2 regions of the Streptomyces sp. BoleA5 genome follow, and region 1 is predicted to be linked to the other one. Evidence: riboswitches for the same ligand, from Rfam matches in the RefSeq annotation. Region 1 holds a riboswitch; the other holds the start of a gene.

The links. A riboswitch is a leader RNA that binds a small molecule or an ion and turns the genes downstream of it on or off. The one in region 1 is predicted to bind glycine.
Region 2: it holds a riboswitch for glycine, as region 1 does, so the genes downstream of both, gcvT (glycine cleavage system aminomethyltransferase GcvT) here and gcvP (aminomethyl-transferring glycine dehydrogenase) in region 1, are expected to answer to the same signal.

Annotation. Positions count from the first base shown of each region.
Region 1 covers NZ_KB892095.1:173,284-188,246, reverse strand. The annotation lists gene B085_RS0111450 (mannose-1-phosphate guanyltransferase) at 1-1,572, shown strand, start outside; gene B085_RS0111445 (DUF881 domain-containing protein) at 1,667-2,608, shown strand; gene B085_RS0111440 (small basic family protein) at 2,605-2,937, shown strand; gene B085_RS0111435 (DUF881 domain-containing protein) at 2,945-3,958, shown strand; partial or broken gene B085_RS50670 (zinc ribbon domain-containing protein) at 4,112-4,429, shown strand; gene B085_RS50665 (FHA domain-containing protein) at 4,445-4,891, shown strand; gene B085_RS0111425 (MerR family transcriptional regulator) at 4,911-5,657, shown strand; gene B085_RS0111420 (bifunctional nuclease family protein) at 5,746-6,219, shown strand; gene B085_RS0111415 (MerR family transcriptional regulator) at 6,412-7,035, shown strand; gene B085_RS0111410 (DNA polymerase IV) at 7,118-8,575, shown strand; gene B085_RS0111405 (PRC-barrel domain-containing protein) at 8,488-8,868, opposite strand; glycine riboswitch at 8,970-9,074, shown strand; glycine riboswitch at 9,076-9,198, shown strand; gene gcvP (aminomethyl-transferring glycine dehydrogenase) at 9,233-12,118, shown strand; gene B085_RS0111395 (DUF5999 family protein) at 12,188-12,394, opposite strand; gene B085_RS0111390 (hypothetical protein) at 12,643-13,233, opposite strand; gene B085_RS0111385 (glutamate--cysteine ligase) at 13,791-14,963, shown strand, end outside.
Region 2 covers NZ_KB892146.1:39,960-54,922, forward strand. The annotation lists gene B085_RS0135900 (enhanced serine sensitivity protein SseB) at 1-222, opposite strand, end outside; gene B085_RS0135905 (hypothetical protein) at 405-1,148, shown strand; gene B085_RS0135910 (AAA family ATPase) at 1,183-1,860, opposite strand; glycine riboswitch at 2,034-2,134, shown strand; glycine riboswitch at 2,136-2,258, shown strand; gene gcvT (glycine cleavage system aminomethyltransferase GcvT) at 2,314-3,426, shown strand; gene gcvH (glycine cleavage system protein GcvH) at 3,512-3,892, shown strand; gene glyA (serine hydroxymethyltransferase) at 3,954-5,225, shown strand; gene B085_RS0135930 (L-serine ammonia-lyase) at 5,380-6,762, shown strand; gene B085_RS0135935 (hypothetical protein) at 6,796-7,581, opposite strand; gene B085_RS0135940 (ABC transporter permease) at 7,666-8,754, opposite strand; gene B085_RS44905 (MarR family winged helix-turn-helix transcriptional regulator) at 8,822-9,274, shown strand; gene B085_RS0135950 (FMN-dependent NADH-azoreductase) at 9,395-10,018, shown strand; gene B085_RS49805 (hypothetical protein) at 10,335-10,553, opposite strand; gene B085_RS0135960 (right-handed parallel beta-helix repeat-containing protein) at 10,689-11,759, shown strand; gene B085_RS0135965 (methyltransferase) at 11,756-12,832, shown strand; gene B085_RS0135970 (acetyl-CoA carboxylase biotin carboxylase subunit) at 12,837-14,183, opposite strand; gene B085_RS0135975 (acetyl-CoA carboxylase biotin carboxyl carrier protein) at 14,190-14,780, opposite strand; gene accD (acetyl-CoA carboxylase, carboxyltransferase subunit beta) at 14,777-14,963, opposite strand, start outside.

The DNA.
Region 1 (14,963 bases):
GTCTACATCGGGCCCCAGACCAATCTGCGCGGCTGCGTCATCGGCAAGAACACCGACGTCATGCGCGCGGCGCGGATCGACGACGGCGCGGTCATCGGCGACGAGTGCCTGATCGGCGAGGAGTCGATCATCGCGGGCGACGTCCGGGTGTACCCGTTCAAGACCATCGAGGCCGGCGCCTTCGTGAACACCTCGGTCATCTGGGAGTCCAGGGGCCAGGCGAACCTCTTCGGCGCGCGGGGCGTCTCCGGCATCCTGAACGTGGAGATCACCCCGGAACTGGCCGTGCGACTGGCGGGCGCGTACGCGACGACGCTCAAGAAGGGCGCCACCGTCACCACAGCCCGTGACCACTCCCGTGGTGCGCGTGCGCTCAAGCGGGCGGTGATCTCGGCGCTCCAGGCCAGCGCGATCGACGTGCGCGACCTGGAGAACGTGCCGATGCCCGTGGCGAGGCAGCAGACCGCCCGCGGCAGCGCCGGCGGCATCATGATCCGGACGAGCCCGGGCATCCCCGACTCGGTCGACATCATGTTCTTCGACGAACGCGGCGCCGACCTGTCGGCGGCCGGGCAGCGCAAGCTGGACCGCGTCTTCGCGCGCCAGGAGTACCGCCGGGCGTTCCCCGGTGAGATCGGCGACCTGAACTTCCCGGCGAGCGTCTTCGACTCCTACACCGGCGCGCTGCTGAGGGCCGTGGACACCTCGGGCATCGCCGAGGCGGGGCTCAAGGTCGTGGTCGACGCCGCGAACGGCAGCGCGGGCCTGGTCCTGCCGAGCCTGCTCGGCCGGCTCGGGGTGGACTCGCTGACGATCAACCCCGGCCTCAACGAGGCCAGACCGACCGAGACCGCGGACAGCCGGCGGGCCGGCCTGGTCCGGCTCGGGGAGATCGTGGCCTCCTCGCGGGCCGCCTTCGGTGTGCGCTTCGACCCGGTGGGCGAGCGGCTGTCGCTGGTGGACGAGCGCGGCAAGATCATCGAGGACGACCGGGCCCTGCTGGTCCTGCTCGACCTGGTCGCGGCCGAGCGCCGCAGCGGCCGGGTGGCGCTCCCCGTGACGACGACACGCGTCGCCGAGCAGGTCGCGGCCTACCACGGCACGCAGGTGGAGTGGACGACGACCTCGCCCGACGACCTCACCCGGGTCGGCCGGCAGGACACGACCATCTTCGGCGGTGACGGCAAGGGCGGCCTCATCGTCCCGGAGTTCAGCAGCGTCTTCGACGGCGCGGCGGCCTTCGTCCGGCTGATCGGCCTGGTGGCGCGTACGCAGCTCACCCTGAGCCAGATCGACGCCCGCATCCCCCGCGCCCATGTCCTCAAGCGGGACCTGGCGACGCCGTGGGCGGTCAAGGGCATGGTCATGCGCCGCGTGGTCGAGGAGGCGGGCGACCGCAGCGTCGACACCACCGACGGCGTGCGCGTGGTCGAGGCGGACGGCCGCTGGGTGATGGTGCTGCCCGATCCGGCCGAGGCGGTCACACACCTGTGGGCGGAGGGCCCGGACGACGCCTCCGCGCAGGCACTGCTCGACGAGTGGGCGGGGATCGTGGACAGCGCGGGCCGCTGACCGAGCCCCGGCGACGGCTCACGGGCCCCTCCCGACGCGACGAACGGCGCGTCGGGAGGGGCCCGTTCGAGGTCGGTGGCGGGGACGTGCGACGATGTGCGGCATGCCGCAGCAGCACCCCGATCGGAGCAGCGCCCCTGGGAGGGCCGTGACCCGGCGCCCGGACGCCTCCATGTCGCTGCTGAACAACGTCATGGAGCACAGCCTCGACGACGGGTACGCCGAGGCCGCCGCCCGCCGGGGCGCCACGGGCACGTCGCGTCTGCCCGGGACGCTGCGGGGCCGGCTGGTGCTCGCACTGGGCCTGGTGCTGGCCGCCGTGGTGGTCACCATAGGCGCGGCGCAGACGCAGGTGGCGGCCCCGACGCTGGCCAAGGAGCGGCAGAAGCTCATCGACCGCATCCAGTCCGAGACCCGTACCGCCGACGAGCTGCAGAAGAGCGTGGACGAGCTGCGCGACGACGTGGCGGCCAGGCAACGGCAGGCACTCAACGACCAGGACGGCGAGGCGGAGCGCGTGGCGCTGCTCGCCGGGGCGACGCCGGTCACGGGGCCGGGGATCGAGCTGGAGGTCAACGACGCCAAGGAGGCCTCGTCGGGCGGCGGCAACGATCCGCGTACCACCAGTGACTTCACGGACACCGGCCGCGTACGCGACCGGGACATGCAGCGCGTCGTCAACGGCCTGTGGGCGTCGGGGGCGGAGGCCGTCTCCATCAACGGGCAGAGGCTGACGTCGTTGTCGGCCATCCGCGCCGCGGGTGACGCCATACTGGTCGACAACCGGCCGCTGGTACCGCCCTACACGGTGCTGGCGATCGGGGACCCGCAGAAGCTGAGCACGTCCTTCCTGGACAGTGCGGACGGGCAGTACCTGCACGTCCTGCAGGAGAACTACGGGATCCGTACGCGCATCTCCGAGAAGGAGAAGCTGGAACTGCCCGCGGCTCCGAGCCTGATCATCCGCTCCGCGACCCCGGTCCCGTCGACCGGGCCGTCGTCGAGCGCATCCGGAAATGGGAAGGGTACGAATTGATCGCCGTACTGGGCCTGATCGTTGGAGTGGTGGTGGGCCTGGTGGTCCGCCCCGTGGTGCCGACGGTGGTCGAGCCCTACCTCCCGATCGCCGTGGTCGCCGCGCTCGACGCCGTCTTCGGCGGTCTGCGGGCCATGCTCGACGGGATCTTCGACGACAAGGTCTTCGTGGTCTCCTTCCTCTCCAACGTCGTCGTGGCCGCGCTGATCGTCTTCCTGGGCGACAAGCTGGGGGTGGGTGCGCAGCTCTCCACGGGGGTGGTCGTCGTCCTCGGCATCCGCATCTTCTCCAACGCCGCGGCGATCCGCCGCCATGTCTTCCGGGCGTGACAGCACGATGAGCGACGAGAGCGACCAGACGCCGGAGCGCCCGGAGACGTCACGCCCCGGCACTCCCGGCGAGCCCGCGGAACCGCGCAGGCCGGCGGGGCACGCCGGGCCCGAGCGGCCCGAGCGGCCCGAGCCGTCCTTCCGGCCGGAGCCGTCCTGGCGCCCCGAGCCCCCGGCCCGCCCGGAGCTGCCCGCCGCCGGACCGATGCCGCCCACCGCACCGGCGGACGCGGGGCCTTCGGCGCCGGGCCGGCAGCAGCCGTCGCCGGACGCGGGGGGACCCGTGGGTCCCGCGCCCGGAGTGACCGGCCGGCAACGCCTCAAGTCGGGACTGTGGCCGCCGCGGGTGTCCCGGGCCCAGCTGATCGTCGCGTTGCTGCTGTTCGTGCTGGGCCTCGGCCTGGCCATCCAGGTCCGCTCGACCAGCGACACCAGCGCGCTGCGCGGCGCCCGCCAGGAGGACCTGGTGCGCATCCTGGACGAGCTGGACAACCGCTCGCAGCGACTGGGCGACGAGCGGCGGCGCCTTGAGGAGCAGCGCACGGAGCTGGAGAACAGCTCCGACCAGGCCGAGGAGGCCCGCAGGCAGACCGAGCAGAAGGCCGAGCAGCTCGGGGTGCTGGCCGGCACGGTCGCCGTCGAGGGTCCGGGGATCACGCTGACCGTCAACGACCCCCAGGGCGGGGTCGAGGCCGACATGCTCCTCGACGCGCTCCAGGAGCTGCGCGCCGCGGGAGCGGAGGCGATCCAGATCAACGACGTGCGGGTCGTCGCCGACACGTACTTCACCCAGGGGTCGGGCGGTGTGCAGATCGACGGGCACAAGGTGAGCGCGCCCTACCGCTTCAAGGTCATCGGTAATCCACAAGATCTCGAACCCGCCCTGAACATCCCCGGCGGCGTGGTACAGACTTTGGAGAAGGAGCAGGCCACAGCGGACGTGGCACGATCGGAGAAGATCGTTGTCGACGCCTTGCGGCCGTCGGAGCAGCCTGACTACGCTCAGTCGTCAACCCGGTGATGCGGGGGCGAGTGGGGTATGCGGGGGAGGGCGGGAGAATGCGGGGGGTCGCCGCACCGTTGGGGTGGTGCGTGAGAGAAACTGTGTGTTGGTCGTGACTGAGGGTTCGTCCTGCCCCACGGGCGGGTCTGTGTCGTTCAAGGGGAATCGCCCGTGAAGTTGTTCGGTAAGTGGTTCGGCAAGAGTTCACGTCCGGCTGGTGACAGCCCGACCGCGCGTCACCGCGCGCCGCGGCACGTGCAGGGGGAGGGGCCGGGCGAGGAGCGCCCGCTGTTCCGTGACGAGGCCGCTGCTCCGGGCGGTGACATTTCGGGCGGTCCTGGTGCGGTTTCTGTTGACCCTGCGGCTGCGGGGCGCATAGGTTTCCAGCAACCATCAGCCTCTAGCACGGGTGGAGGGTCCTTGCCGGTCTGTGCGCGGTGCGGGTTCCAGAACGCGGAAGCGAGCCGTTTCTGCTCCAACTGTGGCGCGCCGTTGCGCGCCGGGGTGCCGTCCGAGCGTGCCTCCGAGACCACGTCCACGATCTCCATCTCCGGGATCGAGGCGTACGAGGCCGAGGCGACGGGGCAGACCGTGCTGCCGGCGCTGTCCCCGGAGGCCCAGGCCGCGGTCGACGCGCTGCCCCCGGGCTCCGCGCTGCTGGTGGTGCGCCGTGGCCCCAACTCGGGGAGCCGCTTCCTCCTGGACGGTGAGCTGACCACGGCCGGCCGCCACCCGGAGAGCGACATCTTCCTGGACGACGTCACCGTCTCGCGTCGTCACGTGGAGTTCCGGCGCCAGCAGGACGGTTCCTTCACGGTCTCCGACGTCGGCAGCCTCAACGGCACCTACGTCAACCGGGAGCGGATCGACTCGGTGACCCTGTCCAGTGGCGACGAGGTACAGATCGGCAAGTACCGACTGGTCTTCTACGCGAGCCAGTGGGGCGCCTGACCCCCGCGAGGGAAGGTTCATGCTTCTTACACCGTCGGGCGGTGCCGGCAACGGCACCGCCACCGCGGACGACCGGCTGCTGAGCATCGGAGCGGTGCTCAACGAGTTGCGGGAGGAGTTCCCCGAGGTCACCATCTCCAAGATCCGTTTCCTGGAGGCGGAGGGGCTGGTGGAGCCACAGCGCACTCCGTCGGGGTACCGGAAGTTCACCGTCCGGGACGTGGAGCGGCTCGGGCACGTGCTGCGCATGCAGCGCGACCACTACCTTCCGCTCAAAGTGATCCGCGAGCACGTCGACGCCCTCGACCGCGGCGAGCCGCTGCCGCTGCCCGTCCCGTCCTCCGGGGAGCCCCGGGAACTGGTCGAGGTCGGCGCGATCGAGCGGGAGGCGCCGGCCGCGCTGCGCATCGGCCGGGACGAACTGCTGGCCGCGACGGGTGCCGAACCGGGTGAGCTCGCCCAGTGGGAGGCGTACGGGCTGGTGGAGGCCGGTCCTGACGGCGACTATGACGCCGAAACGGTGAACATCGCCAAGATCGTGGCCGATCTGGGCCGTTTCGGGCTCGAACCGCGTCACCTGCGCGCGATGAAGGCCGCCGCCGAGCGTGAGGCCGGTCTGGTCGAGCAGGTGGTCGCGCCCCTGCGCAGGCACCGCAATCCGCAGACCAGGACGCACGCGGAGGCCACCGCGCGGGAGCTGGCGGCGCTGTCGGTGCGCCTGCACGCGGCGCTGGTGCAGTCCGCGCTCAGGGTGCGGCTCTTCTGAGCCGAGGTGGCCGGGACACGCCCGGTCGGCGGCGGGCCGGGCCCGTCCCGACTACCCAAACCTGCCGGGCACGGCCTAGGGTTGCTGTGTGAACGAGCTCGACGTCGTGGGTGTCCGGGTCGAAATGCCCTCCAACCAGCCGATTGTGCTCCTGCGGGAAGTGGGAGGCGACCGCTACCTGCCCATCTGGATCGGGCCGGGGGAGGCCACCGCCATCGCTTTCGCGCAGCAGGGCATGACGCCCGCGCGGCCGCTGACCCATGATCTGTTCAAGGACGTGCTCGAGGCCGTCGGCCAGACGCTGACAGAGGTCCGGATCACCGACCTCCGCGACGGCGTCTTCTACGCGGAGCTGGTGTTCGCCAGCGGCGTGGAGGTGAGCGCCCGTCCCTCGGATGCCATAGCGCTGGCGCTCCGCACCGGAACCCCCATCTACGGGAGCGACGGTGTGCTGGACGACGCCGGCATCGCCATTCCCGACGAGCAGGAGGACGAGGTCGAGAAGTTCCGCGAGTTCCTCGACCAGATCTCGCCCGAGGACTTCGGCACCAGCAGTCAATGAGGGCCCGCCGAGGCCATTCGTCCAGCCCTACCCTCACCGTGGACACGGAAAACCACCTCTGGGGTTGATATCACTCGGCGTGCCGAGCGTGGCGATCGTTGACGCACCCGGAGTGACTGCCTACCGTCGAGAAGGAAAGTCCCGATGGCACGTGCGCGTGCCCTGAGGGGTGCGAAGGGACGGGAGGTCGGCGTGAGAAGCACCGGCGACGGTACGGCCTTCGGCGGCCCGTATCCGATGCGCGGGGCCTTGGCCCGCAACGCCGCGACGCCCCCCGGAGGGGGTTCGGGCGACACCTCGGGACAGCTGCCGGAGGGGGCCGGCGAACGGGTCGGCTATCGGGGGCCCACCGCCTGCGCGGCGACCGGCATCACCTACCGCCAGCTCGACTACTGGGCGCGTACCGGGCTCGTGGAGCCCAGCATCCGGCCCGCGTACGGCTCGGGGACGCAGCGGCTGTACAGCTTCCGGGACGTCGTGGTCCTCAAGATCGTCAAGCGGCTCCTCGACACGGGCGTCTCCCTGCAGAACATCCGCACCGCCGTGCAGCACCTGCGGTCCAGCGGGCCCGCGGAACTCACCCGTATGACGCTGATGAGCGACGGGGCGACGGTGTACGAGTGCACCTCGCCGGACGAGGTCGTCGACCTGCTCCAGGGCGGTCAGGGGATCTTCGGGATCGCTGTGGGGGTGGTGTGGCGGGACGTCGAGGGCGCCCTGTCGCAGCTGCACTCCGAGCGCGTCGACACCGGGGAGACCCTGGTCGGGCACAACCCGGGCGACGAGCTGGCACGGCGCCGCAACCGCGCGGGCTGACCGGGCCGGACCGGCCGCGCCCCATCCGTCCGCCGTACACACGTACGGCGGATGTCGGACCAATGGTGCACCATCGGTGACTGTGAGAAGCGCGCCGACCATCCTCCACCTCGACATGGACGCGTTCTTCGCCGCCGTCGAGCAGGCCGCGAAGCCGAGTCTGCGGGGCAAGCCGGTCATCGTGGGGGGTGTCGGGCCGCGCGGGGTGGTGGCGACCGCGTCGTACGAGGCCCGGGTGCACGGGGTGCACTCGGCCATGGCCATGGCCCACGCGCGCAGGCTGTGCCCCAACGCCGCCTACCTCGTTCCGCGCTTCGCGGTCTACCGGCAGATCAGCGACACCGTGATGGAGCTGCTGTCGAGGCTTTCGCCGCTGGTCGAGCCGCTCAGCCTGGACGAGGCCTTCGTGGACCTGGAGGCGGGCGGGATCGCGGACGACCCGCGCGCGGTGGGGGAGCGGCTGAGGGCGGACATCAGGGCGGCGACGGGGGTCACCGGTTCCGTGGGGCTCGCGGGCTCCAAGCTGATCGCCAAGATCGCCTCGGAGCAGGCCAAGCCGGACGGCCTGGTGCTCATCGAGCCCGGCACCGAGCGTGAGCTGCTGGCCCCCATGCAGGTGCGCACGCTGCCCGGCGTGGGTCCCGCGACGGCGGAGCACCTGCGGAGAGCGGGCATTCTCATGGTCGGCGAGGTGGTGGAGGCGGGGGAGGCCGAGCTGGTGCGGCTGCTCGGCAAGGCGCACGGCGCCCATGTGTACGGGATGGCCCTGGCTGTCGACGAGCGGCCGGTGGTCGCCGACCGGGAGAGCAAGTCGGTCTCGGTCGAGGACACCTTCGACGTGGACCTCACCGACCGGGTACGGGTCCGGCTGGAGGTGGACCGCCTGGCCGACCGCTGCGTGCGCAGGCTCCGCTCCGCGGGCCGCTCGGGCCGCACGGTGGTGCTGAAGGTGCGGCGCTACGACTTCACGACGCTGACCCGCTCCGAGACGCTGCGCGCCCCGACCGACGACCTGGCGGTCGTCCGGGAGACCGCGGCCCGGCTGCTCGAGGCCGTCGACATCACCGGCGGCGTCCGGCTGCTCGGGGTCGGTGTCGCCGGGCTCGCCGACTTCACGCAGGAGGACCTGTTCGCCCAGGCGGCGGAACGGGAGGAGGAGAGCGCCGCGGAGGAGGATTCCGGTGCGTCGCAGGGGGTGCCGGAGCGGCCCGCGGAGGTACCCCGGGAGCCTGCGCCGCAGGAGCGGCGCTGGGTGCCCGGCCAGGACGTACGGCACAGCGAGTACGGCGCCGGATGGGTGCAGGGCAGCGGCGTCGGCAGGGTCACCGTGCGCTTCGAGGAACCGGGTTCGGCGGCGCCGGGGCGGGTGCGAACCTTCGCGGTGGACGACACGGAGCTGGAGCCGTCCGAGCCGCTCCCGCTGGTGTTATCGGGCATGCCGGCGCTCCCGCGTCAGCTGTCGCCCGCCAGCGTGCCGAAGTCGCGGTCCGGCGGGGGCTCCGGCACCGGGCCGGACAGCGAGGGCCCGCTCATGCCGTAGTGGTGGTAGAGCTGGAGCTCCTGCTCGGGGGAGAGGTGCCGGCCCACGCCGAAGTCCGGGGCGTCCTTGATCAGTGCCTTGTCGAACGGCACGCGCAGCTCCTCCCCGGTGAACTCGCTCGGTTCCAGCGGCACGAACGCGTCACGGCTGAAGAGACCGGTGCGCACCGCAGCCCATTCGGGTTCCCCGGTGGCGTCGTCGAGGTACACCTCGTCGACGGTGCCGATCTTCATCCCGTTGCGGTCGAAGGCCCTGCGTCCGATGAGGCTGCGCGGATCGATACCGGTCTGCACGGTCCCTCCAACTGGTCGCGTTTAATCCTATTTAGGCACGAAAGGTGGCGGCTGTCACATGACTCGTTCCCTGACCGCGCTGGTACGCTGACAGCGGCTGCTGACCCCTTGCGGGAGAGTCCTGACGACGCGGGGAACCGCCCGTCGGGCGCCGAAGGAGCAAACCCTCCCCGGAATCTCTCAGGCATCCGTACCGCATGGGTGAGGTCACTCTGGAAAGCAGGAAAGGGCGGCACAAACTGTGCGCGGCCTGTTCCTCACCGACGGTGAAAGCCGCCCCGGCGCATGTGCGGGACGGTGAAGCTCTCAGGTTCAGATGACAGAGGGGGAGGCCGTGTCGCGCCAGACCAGGAGGCCTCCGCAGATGACCGCCAACCGCATCCCACTCTCCGAGCTGGAGCGCGGCATCCCCTTCGAGCAGCGTCACATCGGGCCCGACGCCGGTGCGCAGGCCAAGATGCTCGCGCAGGTCGGCTACGGCTCGCTGGACGAGCTGACCGCCGCAGCCGTCCCGGACGCGATCAAGAGCGCCGAGGCGCTCGGCCTGTCCGGCGCCCGCACCGAGCCCGAGGTCCTCGCCGAGCTGCGTTCGCTCGCCGACCGCAACCAGGTGCTGCGGCCGATGATCGGCCTCGGATACCACGGCACCTTCACCCCGCCGGTCATCCTGCGCAACGTCATGGAGAACCCCGCCTGGTACACGGCGTACACGCCCTACCAGCCGGAGATCTCCCAGGGCCGCCTGGAGGCCCTGCTGAACTTCCAGACGGTCGTCGCCGACCTCACCGGGCTTCCCACCTCCGGTGCCTCGCTGCTCGACGAGGGCACCGCGGCCGCCGAGGCGATGGCGCTCGCCCGCCGTGTCGGCAAGGTCAAGGACGGCGTCTTCCTGATCGACGCCGACACCTTCCCGCAGACCGTCGCCGTGATCGAGACCCGCGCCGAGCCGACCGGTGTCGAGGTCGTCGTCGCCGACCTCAGCGACGGCATCCCGGCGGAGATCGCCGAGCGGGGCGTCTTCGGCGTGCTGCTGCAGTACCCGGGCGCCTCCGGCGCCGTGCGCGACCTCAAGCCGGTCGTCGAGCAGGCCCACGGAATCGGTGCGATCGTCACCGTCGCCGCCGACCTGCTGGCCCTGACCGTGCTCACCTCCCCGGGCGAGCTCGGCGCCGACATCGCGGTCGGCACCACCCAGCGCTTCGGCGTGCCCATGGGCTTCGGCGGCCCGCACGCCGGCTACATGGCCGTCCGCGACACGTACGCCCGCAGCCTGCCGGGCCGCCTGGTCGGTGTCTCCGTCGACGCCGACGGGGACAGGGCCTACCGTCTGGCGCTGCAGACGCGTGAGCAGCACATCCGCCGCGAGAAGGCCACCAGCAACATCTGCACGGCGCAGGTGCTGCTGGCCGTCATGGCCGGGATGTACGCGGTCTACCACGGCCCCGACGGCCTGGCCCAGATCGCCCGCCGCACCCACCGCTACGCCGCGGTCCTCGCCGCCGGCCTGCGCGCCGGAGGCGTCGAGGTGACCACGGGCGCCTTCTTCGACACCGTCACCGCGCGTGTGCCCGGCCGTGCCGCAGAGGTCGTGGCCGCCGCCCGCGAGGCCGGGGTCAACCTGCGCGAGGTCGACGCCGACCTGGTCGGCATCGCCTGCGACGAGACCACCGGCCGCGCCGATCTCGCCGCGGTCTGGGGCGCCTTCGGCGTGACCGCCGACGTCGAGTCCCTGGACGCGGCCACCGAGGACGCGCTGCCCGCCGGCCTGGCCCGCGCGGTGGACTACCTGACCCACCCGGTCTTCCACCAGCACCGCTCCGAGACCGCGATGCTGCGCTACCTGCGCCGTCTCGCCGACCGCGACTACGCGCTGGACCGCGGCATGATCCCGCTGGGCTCCTGCACCATGAAGCTCAACGCGACCACCGAGATGGAGCCGGTCACCTGGCCCGAGTTCGGCGCGATGCACCCCTTCGCGCCGGCCGACCAGGCCGAGGGGTACCTGACCCTCATCCGTGAGCTGGAGGAGCGCCTCGCCGAGGTCACCGGCTACGACAAGGTCAGCCTCCAGCCGAACGCCGGCTCCCAGGGCGAGCTCGCCGGCCTGCTGGCCGTACGCGCCTACCACCGCGCGAACGGCGACAGCCGGCGCACGGTCTGCCTGATCCCGTCCTCCGCGCACGGCACCAACGCCGCCAGCGCCGTGATGGCCGGTATGAAGGTTGTCGTCGTCAAGACCGCCGGCGACGGCGAGGTCGACGTCGAGGACCTGCGCGCCAAGATCGAGCAGCACCGCGAGGAACTCGCCGTGCTGATGGTCACCTACCCCTCCACGCACGGCGTCTTCGAGGAGCACATCGGCGACATCTGCGCCGCGGTGCACGACGCGGGCGGCCAGGTCTACGTGGACGGCGCGAACCTCAACGCCCTGGTGGGCCTGGCGAAGCCCGGCCACTTCGGCGGCGACGTGTCGCACCTGAACCTGCACAAGACCTTCTGCATCCCGCACGGCGGCGGCGGTCCCGGCGTGGGCCCGGTCGCGGTCCGCGCCCACCTCGCCCCGTACCTGCCCAACCACCCGCTCCAGCCGTCCGCCGGCCCGGAGACGGGCGTCGGCCCGATCTCGGCCGCGCCGTGGGGCTCGGCCGGCATACTCCCGATCTCGTGGGCGTACGTGCGCCTCATGGGCGGCGAGGGCCTCAAGCGCGCCACCCAGGTCGCCGTGCTCAGCGCGAACTACATCGCCAAACGCCTGGAGCCGCACTTCCCGGTGCTCTACACCGGTCCCGGCGGGCTCGTCGCGCACGAGTGCATCATCGACCTGCGCCCGCTGACCAAGGAGACGGGCGTGACGGTCGACGACGTGGCCAAGCGCCTGATCGACTACGGCTTCCACGCGCCGACGATGTCGTTCCCGGTGGCCGGGACGCTGATGATCGAGCCGACGGAGAGCGAGAACCTCGCGGAGCTGGACCGCTTCTGCGACACGATGATCGCGATCCGCGCCGAGGTCGAGCGGGTCGGCTCGGGGGAGTGGCCCAAGGACGACAACCCGCTGCGCAACGCCCCCCACACGGCCGCGGCCCTGGGCGGCGACTGGGGGCACCCGTACTCCCGTGAGGAGGCGGTCTTCCCCGCCGGTGTGTCGGCCGCGGACAAGTACTGGCCGCCGGTCCGCCGCATCGACGGCGCCTTCGGCGACCGCAACCTCGTCTGCTCCTGCCCTCCGCTCGAAGAGTACGACGCGTAAGGGCGGTTGACGCTCAAGGGTCGGCCCCGCTGCAGCAGCGGGGTCGGCCCTGTGTCGTTCCCGGCCCGGTCAGGCCGCCGTGACGATGTGCTCGCTGCCGAGCGGGCGGTGCGGGGCGATGATCTGCCCGTCGGGCAGCAGCTCACCGGTGTCCTCGAAGAGGAGGACGCCGTTGCACAGTAGGCTCCAGCCCTGCTCGGGGTGGCTGGCCGTGATGTGGGCGGCCTCACGGTCGGGGCTGCCGGCGGACGGACACTGCGGCTGGTGCGGGCACATGGACGACGTCTTTCGCTGCGAGTGGTGTGAAGTACGGCTGCCTTGGGTAGGAACCTCAGTCATGCCGCTCCCCCGTTCAGTCGGTCGGTCCCAGTGTTGCTCTACTGAGGGATTTCCGCAGGGATTTCGCGTGAGCTGTCCTCGTTAGTTGGGGACGCATTCACTCTCGCGGGCGGTTGCCCGGACAATGCAACGCCTCCGTGACCGGACGGTCACGGAGGCGTGCGAGGTCGCCCCAGCCGGCAGTCTCAGGCGGTGGTGCCCAGCAGCGGTGGCGGAGCCAGCCGCAGGGTCAGCACCGGCACCAGGTCGGAGAGCCGGTGCATACGGTGCGCGGCGATCCCCGGCGGCGCCGGCGCCAGCGGGATCAGCAGGTCGGCGGGGGCCGGCTGCGCGGTGCCCGCGTCGGCCGCGACGTCCCCGTGCAGCCACAGCGTCAGCATGTAGAGCCCCGGTACCGAGAGCAGGTGCGGCTGGTAAGGGGTGGTGAGCGCGTCGGCCTGGCGCAGCGCGCGCTCGGTGGAGTCGAGGTAGGGGCCCTCGCAGAAGTGCGAGAACGCCCAGCCGTCCGGGGTGTCCACCGTCTCGCCAGCGGCGGCGACCTTCTCGCCGGTGCGGATGTGGAAGCGCCAGCCGGTCAGTCGCGCGCGCGGCAGTCCTCCCGGTTCGGTGATCACGGGGTCGAGGACGTGCAGCGGGAGCGGGTGCTCGGCGACCAGCGGCCCCGTGGCGTTGCGCAGCGAGGGGGTGCGGGCCTCGCGGACTGCGGTCGGGGAGCTCAGGGCGGCGAGAACGCTCCGCAGGGCGGGAGCGGGGGCTGGGGCTACCTGCAGCGGCATGGTGGGCGGCCTCTCATGAGGAGACACGGGGGTGCTCGGCGGGGTGCGGACAGCACTGTCAGCGATGGAGCAGACGACACGGCGGCAGGCCGGGACAGCCCGGATCCGTGAGGCGCGTGGGGGCGGCGACGAACGGAATCAGCGTGGGCATGCGGATCCCTTCCCGTGGCCGGTGCGTCGCGGGCGCGCGGCGGGTCGCGGAGGCTCTGCCTGTGAACGAAAGGATATACGAGGTGTGTTCGCGCAGTGTTTCATCTAGCCGTCAGTGATATTACGGGCAAGGCGGTTCCAGGACACCCTGGGCAGGTAATTGCTCCCCGATTGCACCGTCGCCCACGCCGTGAACTGCGCTTTCCGTGTTACTGCGGATGGCTGAATCTCATCGGTGTTTTTCACGAGAGGGCCGACGTCGGCATGTGAATTCCGTACGTGCCCGTGGAATGTGCCGCGAGACGGTGCTCTTGGCCAGCTTAGCGGCTCCGGACCGGGGCCGGGGGCCTTATCGATCTCAGGGCTGGGCATGATGTGATCACGGCCCACTCGAGGAAGGACCTCCGATGGGGGAAAAGGTCGCGGCCACGGGGTTCGACCTGGCCGACCGCCAGCGGTACCGCAGGAAGCTCAAGCAGTGCCTGCTGGGGCTGGAACGACTGCTGGAGGAGAAGCGGTTCGACCGTCCCCGCAATCTCATGGGGCTGGAGATCGAACTCAATCTCACCGACCGCGACGGGCTGCCGCGCATGATGAACGAGGAGGTCCTCGAGCGCATCGCGAGCCGCGATTTCCAGACCGAGCTCGCGCAGTTCAACATTGAAGTGAACATCGCGCCGCACCGGCTTTCCGGCCGGGTCCTGGACCGTCTCGCCGAAGAGTTGCGCATGGGCCTGGGATATGCCGAGGGAAAGGCCCGCGAGGTCGGCGCGCGCATCGTCATGGTGGGAATCCTGCCCACCCTCGGCGCACAGGACCTGGTGGGTGCCAATCTCTCCCGCGTCGACCGCTACATGCTGCTCAACGACCGCATCCTGGCCGCCCGCGGCGAGGACATCACCCTCGACATCTCGGGGGTGGAGCGGCTGACCTGCGTCTCCGGCTCGATCGCCCCGGAGGCCGCGTGCACCTCGATGCAGATGCACCTCCAGGTCACCCCCGCGCGCTTCGCCGCGGTGTGGAACGCCGCGCAGGTCGTGGCCGGCCCGCAGGTGGCGCTCGGTGCCAACTCCCCGTTCCTGTTCGGCCGTGAGCTGTGGCGGGAGACCCGGCCCACCCTCTTCCAGCAGGCCACCGACACCCGGCCCGAGGAGCACCGGGCCCAGGGCGTGCGCCCGCTGACCTGGTTCGGCGAACGCTGGATCGACTCCGCGTACGACCTCTTCGCGGAGAACGTGCGCTACTTCCCCTCCCTGCTGCCCATCTGCGAGGACGAGGACCCGCTGCACGTCCTCGACGAGGGCGGGGTGCCGCAACTGAAGGAACTCACGCTGCACAACGGCACGATCTACCGCTGGAACCGCCCCGTGTACGCGGTCGTCGACGGCGTGCCGCACCTGAGGGTGGAGAACCGGGTGATGCCGGCCGGGCCCACCGTCGCCGACGTGCTCGCCAACACCGCCTTCTACTACGGGCTCGTCCGCTCCCTCGCCGAGGCGTCGCGCCCCGTGTGGAGCCGGCTGCCGTTCGCGGCGGCCGCCGCGAACTTCGACGCCGCGTGCCGGTACGGCATCGACGCG
Region 2 (14,963 bases), on a different contig from region 1:
TTCGAGGGTCGGCAGGTCGAGGTCCGTGCTCTCGGGACCGCCGCCGTTCGGCAGCGGGATCCACAACTGCGAACGCCCGAGCACCTCCAGGACACGGGCCGTGGCACCCGGATCACCGAGTGCCGCGGACAGCACTTCCTCCAGCTCGTTGGCGGGCCAGCCGCCGGCACCGTGGCCCGACGGGGCGAAGCCGTCCGGTATCCGCTGCCCCGGGATGTTCACTGCGTCTCGCCTCGCAATTTGCCGTGGTGGTGCGCTCCGTGGAAACCCTATCCGGCGGCGGGCGCGAGCGACCCCGCACCTCATATACGTCACATATAGCTATCGTCCGGTTGCGAAGCGTCACTACGGCTCCGAAGGTAGGACGAGCAAGGAGAAAACCCTCAAACGGGAGATATCTCGACATGCGCATCACCAGGATCAACTCCACCCTCATAGCGGCGGCCGTGTGCGCCGCGCTGACGATGGGCCTCACCGGCGGTGTCGCGAGTGCCCAGGCCCCCACCCGGAGCACGGCCGTCGAGGTCGAGCACCTCGCCGCCCGGGCGGCGGAGACGGGCAACGCCGAACTCATCGCCAAGTTGGGTGACACGCTGTCCATCGGGGCCAAGCTCACCCAGGAAGCCCAGATCGAAAGCCCGGACTCGGCGAAGCTGGACGAACTCCGCAGGGGTCTGGAGGAGGCGAGCCGTCAGCTGGCCTCGGTCCTCGACCAGTCTGGTGCGGTATCTCCCGGCGTCACCGACCCGTCGGCCTTCGATCCGGGCGCGCCACAACCGGGCCTGGAGCCAGGCGATCTCGGTCAGCCGGGTGACCAGGGCGCCATCGACCAGGTCGGCGGGCCGGGCGACCAGAGCGCCGCGGACGCCGTCACCGACGTCAAGAACGCGCTCACCAAGCTGGTCCAGGACGTCACGGACCTGCTGGCCAAGGTGGTCGCCAAGGACCTCGCGGGTGTGACGGCCGGTGTCGCCACCGTCGTCGCCGACCTGCAGGCCCTGCTGATGGCGGTGCCGAAGCTGCTCACCGGCGCGCTGCCGCTGCCGCTTCCGCTCCCGCTGCCGCTCCCCCTGAACGACCAGGGAGAGCAGCTGCCGCCGGAGGCGCAGATCGCGCCGCAGGCCGAAATGGACCTCCAGGGTCAGTAGCGGTACCGCCCCTCACGCGACGCGGCCCGGCCGCTCAGCCGTCGAAGTCGATGGCCTCGAGCTCCCGGGCCGCTTCGCGGTCCAGCAGCACCACCGAGGCGCACGCCCCGGGGAGCCGGCCGGCCTCCGCCTCGGCGAGCAGCCGGCGCGAGGCGCTGCGGTGCCGGGCCATGGCGTACGCCGACACCCCCCTGCCGCGTTCGCGCTGACCGTCCAGAGCGGTCACCACGGGGACGTCCAGCAGCACCAGGTGCATACCCCGCCCCCGGCGCCGCGCCTGGCGGGCGACCCAGGCGCGCACCCAGCGCAGGGTGCCGCAGTCGTGCACGACGACGCTGTCGCCCGAGCGCAGCGCCCGCCACAGCCCGGCATAGTGCGCGATCCGCACCAGGGGGCGGTAGAGGGCGTACGGCAGCAGCCGCGGCAGCCGGGCCTGCCAGCGCTCCCTCACGTCCTGCGAGTCGATCAGGCGGGCACTGCCCTTCGCGCGCCGCATGAGGGTGCTCTTGCCGCCGCCGGGAAGGCCGGAGACGACCAGGACGTCACCCGGCGGATAGCGCAGTGTGCGCACGGGCCGCCGCCCCCGCCGCAGATCGAGCAGCCGGCGCGGCCGCACGGAGCGGCCCCCGCGGCGCGCCCCCCCGGCCCGCGCCGGTACCGGCCGGGACACGGCCGGGCCCCCGGCCGTCGCATACGCACTCTGCCACCGCACAGTTCGCCCTCCGGGTCCGACGTTCAAGAAATGGTAAATCCTGTGTCTTTGCCTACCCAGAGAAACGGCGGCGTTACAACCGGATCGGGACCGGACCGGGACATCCGGGACTCGATCGCGACAACGGCGGGCGCCCGTGCAATGATGGCGGCCTCAATCACATATAGGCCGTTCGAGGCCGCGCGGGAGAGCTTCCGCACCGCTGCGGCGGGCGGGACGCCGAAGGAGCAAGTCCTCCCTTGAATCTCTCAGGCACAGATACCGCGCGTTCGAGGCACATCTGAAAAGCGGGCGAGCCCTCCCGGCGACGGGGGCGCCGCCCCACCCAAGGTGCAAACCGGGACTCCTCCGACCGGAGGGTCCAGGTGAACCTCTCAGGTTCCGATGACAGATGGGGAGGACCTTCCCCGTCATCGCCCTACCTGTCCCTTCCTCGCCTTGGGAGCCCGCCCGATGAGTGAACCCCGCCGTACCGCACTGGACGCGCTGCACCGCGCCCTCGGCGCCACCATGACCGACTTCGCGGGCTGGGACATGCCGCTGCGGTACGCCAGCGAGCGCGACGAGCACACCGCCGTGCGGACCCGGGCAGGTCTCTTCGACCTGTCCCACATGGGCGAGATCACGGTCACCGGTCCGGCCGCGGGCGAGGCGCTGGACCACGCGCTGGTCGGCCACATCTCGGCGCTGGCCGTGGGACGTGCCCGCTACACGATGATCTGCGCGCCCGACGGCGGCATCCTCGACGACCTGATCGTCTACCGCCTCGGCGACGAGGAGTACATGGTCGTCGCCAACGCCTCCAACGCCCAGGTCGTCCTCGACGCGGTCACCGAACGCGCCGCCGGCTTCGACGCCGTGGTCCGCGACGACCGGGACGCCTACGCGCTGATCGCCGTCCAGGGCCCGAACTCCCCCGCCATCCTGAAGTCGGTCACCGACGCCGATTTGGACGGGCTGAAGTACTACGCGGGCCTGCCGGGCACCGTGGCCGGCGTCCCCGCGCTGATCGCCCGCACGGGCTACACCGGCGAGGACGGCTTCGAGCTCTTCGTCGCCCCGGCCGACGCGGAGAAGCTGTGGCAGGCGCTGACCGAGGCGGGCGCGGACGCCGGCCTGGTGCCCTGCGGCCTGTCCTGCCGGGACACGCTGCGCCTGGAGGCGGGCATGCCGCTGTACGGGCACGAGCTGACGACCGCGCTCACCCCCTTCGACGCCGGCCTCGGCCGGGTCGTGAAGTTCGACAAGCCGGGTGACTTCGTGGGGCGCGAGGCGCTGACCGCGGCCGCCGCCAAGGCCGAGGCCACGCCGCCGCGCAAGCTGGTCGGCCTGGTCGCCGAGGGCCGCCGGGTCCCCCGGGCGGGCTACCCCGTCGTGGCGGGCGGCGAGGTGGTCGGCGAGGTCACCTCCGGCGCCCCGTCCCCGACCCTGGGCAAGCCGATCGCCATGGCGTACGTGGACGCCGCGCACGCGACGCCGGGCGCCCTTGGTGTGGGCGTGGACATCCGCGGTACGCATGAGCCGTACGAGGTGGTGGCCCTGCCGTTCTACAAGCGGCAGCGCTGAGGTCCCGGTCACATCCGGTACAGCCGTCCCATCTGTCAAGACAGCCGTTCACCAGCACATACCGTCATCCAGGAGAATTCACGCCATGAGCAACCCCCAGCAGCTGCGGTACAGCAAGGAGCACGAGTGGGTCTCGGCCGCCGACGCGGACGGCGTGTCCTCGGTGGGCATCACCGAGCACGCGGCCAACGCCCTCGGCGACGTCGTCTACGTCCAGCTCCCGGCGGTGGGCGACACGGTCGCCGCGGGTGAGACCTGCGGAGAGCTGGAGTCGACCAAGTCGGTCAGCGACCTGTACGCCCCGGTCTCCGGCGAGGTCACCGAGGTCAACGAGGACGTCGTCAACGACCCGTCGCTGGTGAACTCGGCGGCCTTCGAGGGCGGCTGGCTGTTCAAGGTGAAGATCTCCGAGGAGCCGGGCGACCTGCTCTCCGCGGACGAGTACACCGCCTTCACCGGCAGCTGACCGCCCGAGACCTCCACCGCTGCGCCCTGTCCACTCCGACCTCCGGACGGATGACCCCCTGATGTCGCTTCTCAACAGCTCACTGCACGAGCTCGACCCCGACGTCGCCGCCGCCGTCGACGCCGAACTGCACCGTCAGCAGTCCACCCTTGAGATGATCGCCTCGGAGAACTTCGCTCCGGTCGCGGTGCTCCAGGCCCAGGGCTCGGTGCTGACCAACAAGTACGCCGAGGGTTACCCCGGCCGCCGCTACTACGGCGGTTGCGAGCACGTCGACGTCGTCGAGCAGCTCGCGATCGACCGGATCAAGGCGCTCTTCGGCGCCGAGCACGCCAACGTCCAGCCGCACTCGGGCGCGCAGGCCAACGCGGCCGCGATGTTCGCGCTGCTGAACCCCGGCGACACGATCCTGGGTCTGAACCTCGCCCACGGCGGGCACCTGACCCACGGCATGAAGATCAACTTCTCCGGCAAGCTCTACAACGTGGCCGCCTACCACGTGGACGCCGAGACCGGGCAGGTCGACATGGCCGAGGTCGAGCGCCTGGCCAAGGAGTCCCGCCCGAAGCTGATCATCGCCGGCTGGTCGGCGTACCCGCGGCAGCTGGACTTCGCGGCCTTCCGGCGGATCGCCGACGAGGTCGGCGCGTACCTGATGGTCGACATGGCGCACTTCGCCGGTCTGGTGGCGGCGGGGCTGCACCCCTCCCCCGTGCCGTACGCGGACGTCGTCACCACGACCACGCACAAGACGCTGGGCGGCCCGCGCGGCGGCGTCATCCTGTGCAAGGCGGAACTCGCCAAGAAGATCAACTCGGCGGTCTTCCCCGGCCAGCAGGGCGGCCCGCTGGAGCACGTCATCGCGGCGAAGGCGGTCGCCTTCAAGGTGGCGGCGAGCGAGGAGTTCAAGGACCGCCAGGTCCGCACCCTGGAGGGCGCGAGGATCCTCGCGGAGCGGCTGACGCAGGACGACGTCACCGCGGCCGGTGTCTCGGTGCTGTCCGGCGGCACCGACGTCCACCTGGTCCTGGTGGACCTGCGCGACAGCGAGCTCGACGGGCAGCAGGCCGAGGACCGGCTGCACGAGATCGGGATCACGGTCAACCGCAACGCGGTCCCGAACGACCCTCGTCCGCCGATGGTCACCTCCGGCCTGCGCATCGGCACCCCGGCGCTGGCCACCCGCGGCTTCGGCACCGAGGACTTCCGCGAGGTCGCCGACGTCATCGCCGAGGCCCTCAAGCCGGGCTTCGACGCGGAGACCGCCAAGGCGCTCGGCGCCCGGGTCACCGCCCTGGCCGGCAAGCACCCGCTGTACCCCGGCCTGAAGTAGCGAGCATCACCCGGTGTGCGGGGCCGTCCGCGAGGACGGTCCCGCACACTGGAGCAAGCGCGGCGCACCCACGCCGCCCACGTACCACTCCGGCGGCGACCCCGCCGGCCGCCCGCGGACAACGGGGTCCGCGAATCCGAGGAGTCATCGCACCGTGGCCATCTCCGTCTTCGACCTCTTCTCGATCGGCATAGGCCCGTCCAGCTCCCACACGGTCGGCCCGATGCGCGCCGCGCGGATGTTCGCCCAGCGGCTGAAGAACGACGACCTGCTGGCGGGTGTCGCCTCCGTGCGCGCCGAACTCTTCGGCTCGCTCGGCGCGACCGGCCACGGTCACGGCACCCCCAAGGCGGTGCTGCTGGGCCTGGAGGGGCACTCCCCCCGCACCGTCGACGTCGACACCGCCGACGAGCGGGTCGAGCACATCCGCAGCAGCGGCCGCATCAGCCTGCTCGGCGCCCACGACATCCCGTTCTCCGCCGCCGACGACCTGGTCCTGCACCGGCGCCGCTCGCTGCCGTACCACGCCAACGGCATGACGCTCTTCGCGTACGACGAGACCGGCGCGCCCGTGCTGGAGAAGACCTACTACTCGGTGGGCGGCGGCTTCGTCGTCGACGAGGACGCGGTCGGCGAGGACCGCATCAAGCTCGACGACACCGTGCTGAAGTACCCCTTCCGCACCGGCGACGAGCTGCTCCGCCTCACCCGGGAGACCGGGCTGTCCATCTCCGGCCTGATGCTGGAGAACGAGAAGGCCTGGCGCACCGAGGCCGAGATCCGCACGGGCCTGCTGGAGATCTGGCGCGTCATGCAGGACTGCGTGCGGGCCGGGCTGACCCGCGAGGGCATCCTCCCCGGCGGCCTCAAGGTCCGCCGCCGCGCCTCGGCGACCGCCCGCCAGCTGCGCGCCGAGGGCAACCTGGCGGCGCACGCCATGGAGTGGGTCACCCTGTACGCCATGGCCGTCAACGAGGAGAACGCCGCGGGCGGCCGCGTCGTCACCGCCCCCACCAACGGCGCCGCCGGCATCATCCCGGCCGTCCTGCACTACTACGTGAACTTCGTGGCCGGGCAGTCGTCGGAGGCGGAGAGGGAGGACGGCGTCGTCCGCTTCCTGCTCGCGGCGGGCGCGATCGGCATGCTCTTCAAGGAGAACGCCTCCATCTCCGGCGCCGAGGTCGGCTGCCAGGGCGAGGTCGGCTCCGCCTGCTCCATGGCCGCGGGCGGCCTCGCCGAGGTCCTCGGCGGCGGCCCGGAGAAGGTCGAGAACGCCGCGGAGATCGGCATGGAGCACAACCTCGGCCTCACCTGCGACCCGGTCGGCGGGCTCGTCCAGATCCCCTGCATCGAGCGCAACGGGATGGCCGCGGTCAAGGCCGTCACCGCCGCGCGCATGGCGATGCGCGGGGACGGGCGGCACCACGTCTCCCTCGACAAGGTCATCAAGACCATGAAGGAGACCGGGGCCGACATGAAGGTCAAGTACAAGGAGACGGCGCGGGGCGGGCTCGCGGTCAACGTCATCGAGTGCTGACGCCGCGGACCCCAAGCCGGGGCGGACTGCGCGTCAGCGGTACGTGAGCACCGCCCACACGGCTGTCGCGGCGACCGCGAGGGCGTAACAGGCGGTGGCGGCGCGGAGGATGCGCGCGTTCGCCCGGTCGCTCCACGGCGTGCGGGACAGCAGCAGGGCCAGGGCGGGCAGGACGAGGACGGCGTGCAGGCTCACGCCGTGCAGCGGCTTGAGGGGGGCCGTGGAGGCGTAGGCGGCGGCCTGGTGGCCGGTGCGGGTGAGGTAGACGCCGCGGGCGATCATGGCGGCGCCGGAGAGCAGGGCGACGAGCAGGATCGCGAAGCCGGCGCGCAGGGCGAGGGGCATGCCGGCGGGGCCGTTGGGACGGCGCCGGAAGGACGCGAGGGCGAAAGCCGACAGGACGGCGACGAGTACGCCGCCGCCGACCGCGAGGGTCATCGAGACCGCGGTGTCGAAGCCGGTCTCCATGTCGAGGTGCGACGGCACGCGCCGCCACGCCTGCAGGGTGATGCCGGCGACCTCGACGACGCAGTCGGCGGCGAACACGACCAGCAGCGGGGTGCGCAGGCGCGCGCGGACGTCCAGGTACGAGGTGACCCAGGTGATCGCGACGAGGGTCAGGCCGAAGGAGAGCCCGAAGGTCACGGGCTTGCGCCAGGACACCGGGCCGTCCCAGGGACCGCCGTCCACCGCGAGGACGGCGAGGTGGAACAGGCCCGACAGGATCAGCACGGCGCCGGTCGCGTGGCACAGGCGGTCTGCCGTGCGCAGGCCGCCGAGGGTGCGTCCCGGGGCCGTGGGTTCGGTGGTCGTCGCCATGGCCCCAGCCTGCCGGGGGCGGCGCGGCCGGTCGTCGTCCTGGAGGAGGCCGGCCGGCTGCGCCCCCGGGAGCAGCCGTTCCCGTCAGCGGGTGGCCGCGTGCACGATCCCCGAGGTCGCCGCGATGCGGTCGAGCAGGAACATGGTGCCCACGCTCGCCGCGATCCAGCTGCAGAGGATGACGATCCCGCGGGTCAGGCCGTCGTGGTGGAAGTAGGCGATTCCGTCCATGGCACGGACGCCCACGCCGGCCGGCATGACGGAGGCCAGGGGCTCCAGCCAGCCCGGCAGGAAGTACGGCGGGAGGACGCCGCCACTGGTGGCGTTCCCGATGATGAGCATGAAGATGGAGCCCAGGAGGACCCCGGCCGGGCCGAAGACGCGGATGAGCGCGACGGTGGCGGCGGCGACCGCCCCGGCCATGAGCGTGACGACTGCGAAGATCCCCAGGAAGGAACCGGGTATCGCGCCGAAGGCCGTGGAGGCGATGAGGGTGGTGGCCAGGCCGCCGACGACGGCGAAGAGGCCGATGCTCAGGACCCGCTGGCTGAAGGAGAGCCGTGGCGCGACCTGGTAGGTCAGCTGGCCGAACAGGAACCCTGCCAGGATCAGCCCGAAGGATGCGTAGAAGACCGACAGCCCTCTGCTGTCACCGGACGACAGCGGCAGGATGTCGACCACGGGGATCTTGTGGCCCTCGCCGTGCGGGACGGACGCCAGGGGGGTGAGCAGGGCGGACACGGCGGGGCCGTTCGCGCCGGCGTAGACGACCCTTTGCATGCCGCCCTCGGACAGGTAGGCCGCGTAGGCCTCCCGGTGCTCCACCGCGTCCCGGGCCGACGCCGCGTCTGGGTACCGGTCGACCTGGAAGGCCTCGGGCGCGATGCGCTGGAGGCGGACGTCGAACAGGGCCGCCGAGTGGTCCGAGGCCACGACGGCCACCGGCAGCCGGTGCGCCGTGGGCGTGTGGAAGGCGGCGAGGAAGACGCTGACGAAGGAGAGCCCCACGACGAGCACCGTGATCACCGGGGTGATCACGGCCTTCGGGCCGGTCAGTCCCGGCCGGGCGGGCGGTGCGTCGGTCTGCGGTCCCGGGACGTGCCGGTGCCGGTGGCGCGGTGGAGGCTGATCCGCCGGCGGTTGTGCGTCCGTGATGAGCACGCTGTCGGCCACGAATAGGCTCCTCCCAAACATGTAAGCTGACTTATATAAGTTAACAGACAAAAGGAAGGCACCCGGCATGCCCCTGCGCGAACCCCGCGAGCACATCGGCTATCTGATCTGGCAGCTCTCGCAGGCTTACGCGATCCGCATCGAGCACGCCATGCGCCCGCTGCGACTGACCCAGGCGCAGTTCAGCGCCCTCATGCAACTGAGCGTCCACGGGGCCATGTCGAGCGCCGAACTGGCGCGCCGGTGCGGAGTCACGCCGCAGTCCATGGGCACCGCCGTACAGGGGCTGACCGAGCGCGGACTGGTGGAGCGGCGGGCACACCCGACGCACGGCCGGATCATCGAGATCAGCGTCACCCCCGAGGGCGAGGAGCTCGCGGCCCACGCCGAGCGGGCCATCGCGCCGGCGGAGGAAGAGGCCCTCTCCCCCTTCGCCCCGCACGAGCGCGAGCGGGTCCGGGCCGACCTGCAGCGGATGCTGGCCACCCTCAACCCGCACGCACTGGCCGAGAGTGATTGAACTCTCACTAGTTTACCTTTCAAGCAAATTTCCCCTACCGTGGCAGCACGACCTACCACCCGATCGCGCTCCGCCCACCCGGGATATGGATTGTGCGATCCAGTATTTTTGGGGAATCCCATGGCTCACCTGCTGCACATCGACTCCAGCGCCCGCACCGAGGGCTCCGCGAGCCGTCGGCTGTCCGCCGCGTACGTCGACGCCTGGAAGAACGACGACCCGCACGGCACCGTCACCTACCGCGATCTCACCCTCGACACCCCGGCGTTCGTCTCGCCCGAGTGGATCACCGGGGTCTTCGGCCCCGCCGAGGCCGCCGACGCCGCCACCGAGGCCGCGGTGGCCGCCTCCGAGCGGCTGATCCGCGAGATGGAGGAGGCCGACGTGCTGGTGCTGGGCGTGCCGATGTACAACTTCGGCGTGCCCGCCGCCTTCAAGGCGTGGATCGACCAGGTGATGATGGCGGGCCGCACCTTCGCCTTCGGCGAGGACGGCCCGGAGGGCCTGCTGAAGGGCAAGAGGGCGGTCGTCCTGCGGGCGTCCGGCAGCGACTTCGACGACCCGGCCCTGGCGCCCATGGACTTCCACGCCCCCTATGTCCGCGGCGTCCTCGGCTGGATGGGCATCACCGACGTGGAGATCATCGCCGTCAACGGGTACACCCCCGAGCAGCTCGACTCCTCGGTCCGCGGGGCGGGGAACGCGATCAGCGCCTCGCTCGGCACGCCCGCACGGGCGGCCTGAGGCCCGCACGGGGCACTCCCCGCGGGTGGTCAGGGGGGTCTGGTACCGGTCGGCACACCCGCCCCCGGTCCGGGGCCGCTTCCCCAACTGACCAGGCTCGGCGCGGTCGGCCGGGGCCAGGTGCTGGTGAACCTCGCGCGGATCGGCGGCGTCCGCAGTGTGCTCGGGGACCCGGCCGTCGCGCGGGACGCCGTGCTCGCCCTGGTAGGCGGGGTGTTGGAGGCGGCGCCCGCCGCCCGTACCGTGCCGGTCGCCGTGGGACCCTGCGCCGGGGACCTGCCCGGCCCGCCCGCCGTGCTCCGGGTCCGACCGACCGTCAGATCCCCGCGCTGCGCGGGGCGGGGACGCCGCAGACCGCGGCGGGGCTGGTCGTGCCGCCGCAGCGGCCGGACGCCGGGGAGGCCCGCCTGCCGGCGGCGCCGGCGGCCCGAAGGACGGCGGCCGCACGGTCCTGACGGTCGGCCAGGTCCCGGGCGCCCAATGGCTCTGGTACCCGGCGGCCGACGGAACGGTCGACGCGGGGGTGCTCGGTCACCGGTGGTGGTGGTGCCGGCGACCTCCGCCGCGCGCCGCCTCTGATGCCCCGGCAGAGTGGCGATCCGCCAGAACCACTCATAGCGTCAGATTTCGGGTGACTCAGGACGTCGCCCGGAAAGCAGGTACGGCAGTCATGACACTTCGTCGGCCGCATGCGGCCGCCGTGGCCGCGGTCGTCAGTGTGCTGGGGCTGTGCGCCTTTCCCCGGGCCGAGGCGGCGTCGCCGGGCGCGCTCGTCGTCCGGCCCGGGGAGTCCGTCCAGGCAGCGGTGGACCGGGCCCGGCCGGGCGACGTCATCAAGATCCTCCCCGGGACCTACCCGGGCAGCGTCAACGTGACCAAGCCCCGGCTCACGCTGGTCGGCCACGGCGCCGACACCGTCCTCACCCCGGACGCGAGGCCCGACGGGAACGCCTGCGCCCAGGCGGGCCACGGGCTGTGCGTCACCGGAACGGAGCAGAGCGGCCTGGACGGCGTCCGGCTGCTGTCGCTCTCGGTCTCCGGCTTCCGCAAGAACGGCGTCGACGCCTCCTGGACCGACGGTCTGGAGGTCAGTGACGTGACCGCCGAGCACAACGGGCACCAGGGCATCGGTGTCCAGCACTCGGTGCGCACCCTCCTGCGCGACAACGTCTCCCGGCAGAACGGCGAGTCGGGGATCTTCCTGGCCAACACCGCCGACGCCGAGGGCGGTGCGCTGGACACCCGGCGCACCCGCGTCAGCGGCAACGAGCTGACGGGCAACCGGATCGGGGTCGTGCTGCGCCGGGTGCGCAACCTGGGGGTCGTGGACAACCACATCACCGCCAACTGCGGCGGCGTCTTCGTCGTCGGCGACGAGGGCGTCCCGCGGGCCGGGGGCCTGACCGTCTCCGACAACCTCGTGGCGGCGAACAACAAGTACTGCCCGCCCAACGCCCGGCTCCCGTTCATCCAGGGTGCCGGGATCGTGCTGACGGGGGCGGAGCGGACCCTGGTGGTCCGCAACCGGGTCGTGGACAACCACGGCACCTCACCGATGTCCGGCGGGATCGTGCTCTTCCGCAGTGTGGTGGGCGCCCCCGACACCGGCAACACCGTCCGGGGCAACACGACCCTGGGCAACAGCCCGGCCGATCTGGCCGACCGTGACCGGGGCACCGCGAATGTCCTCCGTGACAACACGTGCCGCGTCTCCGAACCGAAGGGGTTGTGCGAGGAATGACCTTGACAGAAACCACCAGCGCGGACGGCACCGCGAACGCGGCGCGCGCCGAGGCCGCCACTCCGCCGGCGATGCGGCTGCGCGAGCTCGTCTTCGGCGCCGCCTGTGCCGCCGCAGTACGGGCCGCGGTCAGGCTCGGCGTGCCGGACGCTCTCGGCAAGGACCCGTCGCCCGTCGACGAGCTCGCCGCCATGGTCGGCACCGCGCCGCGCCAGCTGCGCCGGCTGCTGCTCGCCCTGGCCTCGTACGGGATCTTCGAGGAGCAGGCCGACGGCCGCTTCGCCCACACCGAGATGTCGCGGATGCTCCGCAAGGACAGCCCGAACACCCTGCACTACATCGCGCTGTGGTGCACCGAGCCGTGGACGTGGGAGGTCTGGCCGCGGCTGGACGAGGCGGTGCGCGGCGGCCGCAACATCTTCCCGGAGGTCTTCGGAAAGGAGTTCTTCGAGTACCTCCACGACGACGCCCGCGAGAGCGCCCGCGTCTTCGACCGCGCCATGACCGCCTCCAGCCGGCAGTCCGCCGAGGACATCGCCGCGCTGCTCGACCTGTCCGGTGTCGGCTCGGTCGCCGACATCGGCGGCGGCCAGGGACACGTGCTGGCCGCGCTGCTGGAGAAGCACCCCGAGCTCCAGGGCACGCTGCTGGACCTGCCGAAGGTCGTGGCCGGCGCCGACCCGCGGCTGCGCGAGGGCGGTCCGCTCGCCGCGCGGGCCCGGCTGGTGCCCGGGGACTGCCGGGTGGACATCCCGGTGACCGCCGACATGTACATCATCAAGAACATCCTGGAGTGGGACGACGACAGCACACGGCGCACGTTGCGCAACGTCGTCGCGGCGGGCGGCGCCGGCACGAAGGTGATCGTCATCGAGAACCTCATCGACGACACGCCGTCCATGCGCTTCACCACCGCCATGGACCTGCTCCTGCTGCTGAACGTCGGCGGCCAGAAGCACACGCGGGACAGCATGGTGAAGCTGATGACGGAGGCCGGGCTGCAGGTCGGCGAGGTGACCCCGGTCAACGCCTACCTGCACGCCCTGCACAGCACCGTCGGCGGGGGGCGGTGACCGGCTAGCCGGTCATCTCCCCCACCAGACCGGTGGTGTGCCGGCCCGCCCGGAACTCCGGGCGGGCCAGCACCTTCCGCAGGAAGCCGGCCGTGGTGCACACGCCCTCGCCGCGCACCCGCAGTTCCTCCAGGACGCGGTCCATCCGGGCCAGCGCCCGCTCCCGGTCCGGGGCCCAGACGACGGCCTTGGCGAGCAGCGAGTCGTAGTCGGGCCCGATCCGCCAGCCGGGGAAGGCGTGGGTGTCCACCCGTACGAAGGGGCCGCCGGGGGCCTCGAACTCGGTGAGCACGCCCGGGGTCGGGGCGAAGTCGCGTGAGGGGTCCTCGGCGTTGACGCGGCACTCCACGGCGACCCCGCGGTGCACGACGTCCTCCTGGCGCAGGGTCAGCGGATGACCGGCGGCGACCAGGATCTGCTCCCGGACCAGGTCGATCCCGGTGACCATCTCGGTGACAGGGTGCTCCACCTGGAGCCGGCAGTTGACCTCCATCAGGTGGAAGTCGCGTTCGGGGGTGAGCACGAACTCGAAGGTGCCCACGCCCGTGTAGCCGACCGCCCGGGCGCCGCGGACGGCCGCCTCGCACATCGCCGACCTCAGCCGGGCCGGCAGGTCGGGGGCGGGGGTCTCCTCGACCAGTTTCTGGTGGTGCCGCTGCACCGAGCAGTCGCGCTCGCCGAGGTGGACGACGGCGCCGTGCCGGTCGCAGAGCACCTGCACCTCCACATGGCGGGCCCGCTCGACGTACCGCTCCAGGTAGAGCCGGTCGTCGCCGAAGACGGACCGGGCGTGCGCCGCGGTGCGCCGGTAGCTGTCGAGCAGCCGGTCCGGATCGGTGACCACCGCCATGCCGCGCCCCCCGCCGCCCGCGACGGCCTTGAGGATCACCGGGTAACCGGTCTGCTGCGCCGCCTCCTTCGCGTCCGCGGCCCCGGCCAGCGGACCCGTGCTGCCGGGCAGCACGGGCAGTCCGGCCTCGGCCATCAGCGCGCGGCAGGCGGCCTTGTCGCCCAGCCGGGAGAGCACGTCCGGGGAGGGCCCGATGAAGGTGAGGCCGTTGGCCTCGCAGACCTCGGCGAAGTCGGGGTCCTCGGACAGGAAGCCGTAACCGGGGTGGACGGCCTGCGCGCCGGTGCGGCGGGCGGCCTCGACGACGGCGGGGATGTTGAGGTAGCTCGCCCTCGCCGGGGGCGGTCCGATGTGCACGGCCTCGTCGGCGAAGCGGACGACGGCCGAGTCGCGGTCGGCGGTGGAGTACACCGCGACGGTCCGGATGCCGAGTTCACGGCAGGCGCGCGCGACCCGCAGCGCGATCTCGCCACGGTTGGCGACCAGGACGGTGGAGAACACGGTCCCTCACTCCCCCACCGGTATCGGCTCCAGTGCGATCAACGGCTGCTGGAACTCGACGGGCTGCCCGTCCGGGACGACGACCTCCACGACCCGGCCGGCCACGTCCGCCTCGACGACGCTCATCATCTTCATGACCTCCAGGACGCCCACGGGCTGGCCGGGGCGGACGAGGTCGCCGACGCAGACGCAGGGGCGCTCGCCCGGCTCCGGGGCGTGGTAGAAGGTGCCCACCGTGGGGGCGCAGACGTAGTGAAGTGAGGTGGAATCGTGCGCTCCGTGCGCCCTTTGCGCCTCCGGTGCGCCCTGACTCGGTCCTCCGGCGGCGGGCGCGGGTGCCGGTGCAGAGGCGGGCCCGGTGGTGTCCGCCGGGTGCTGTTCCCGCGCCTGCGGCCATTCGATCTCGACCGCCGTCTGCCCGTGCCGCAGCCTGATCCGCCGCGGCGGGGTGGGCATGGAGCGGGCCAGCTCGGTGGCGCTGCGGCAGACCGCCTCCAGCGCCGGGAGCCCGGCCGGCGCACCGCCGGGGGACGTTCCGTTGAGGGCCTTGCCCGCGCCAGGGGGGCGGGCCGTCCTGTCGTCGCCGTGGAGTGTCACGGTGCTGCCTCCTCCTCCAGTCGGCCGAAACGGTGGAACCGGTCGCGGCGCTCGGCCAGCAGCCGGTCGGGGCCCCAGGGACGCAGTTCGTCCAGGGCGGCCGAGAGCGCGCCGCCGACGAGGGCGGCCGCGTGGGCGTGGTCCCCGTGGGCGCCGTCGGGCGGCTCGGGGACCACGCCGTCG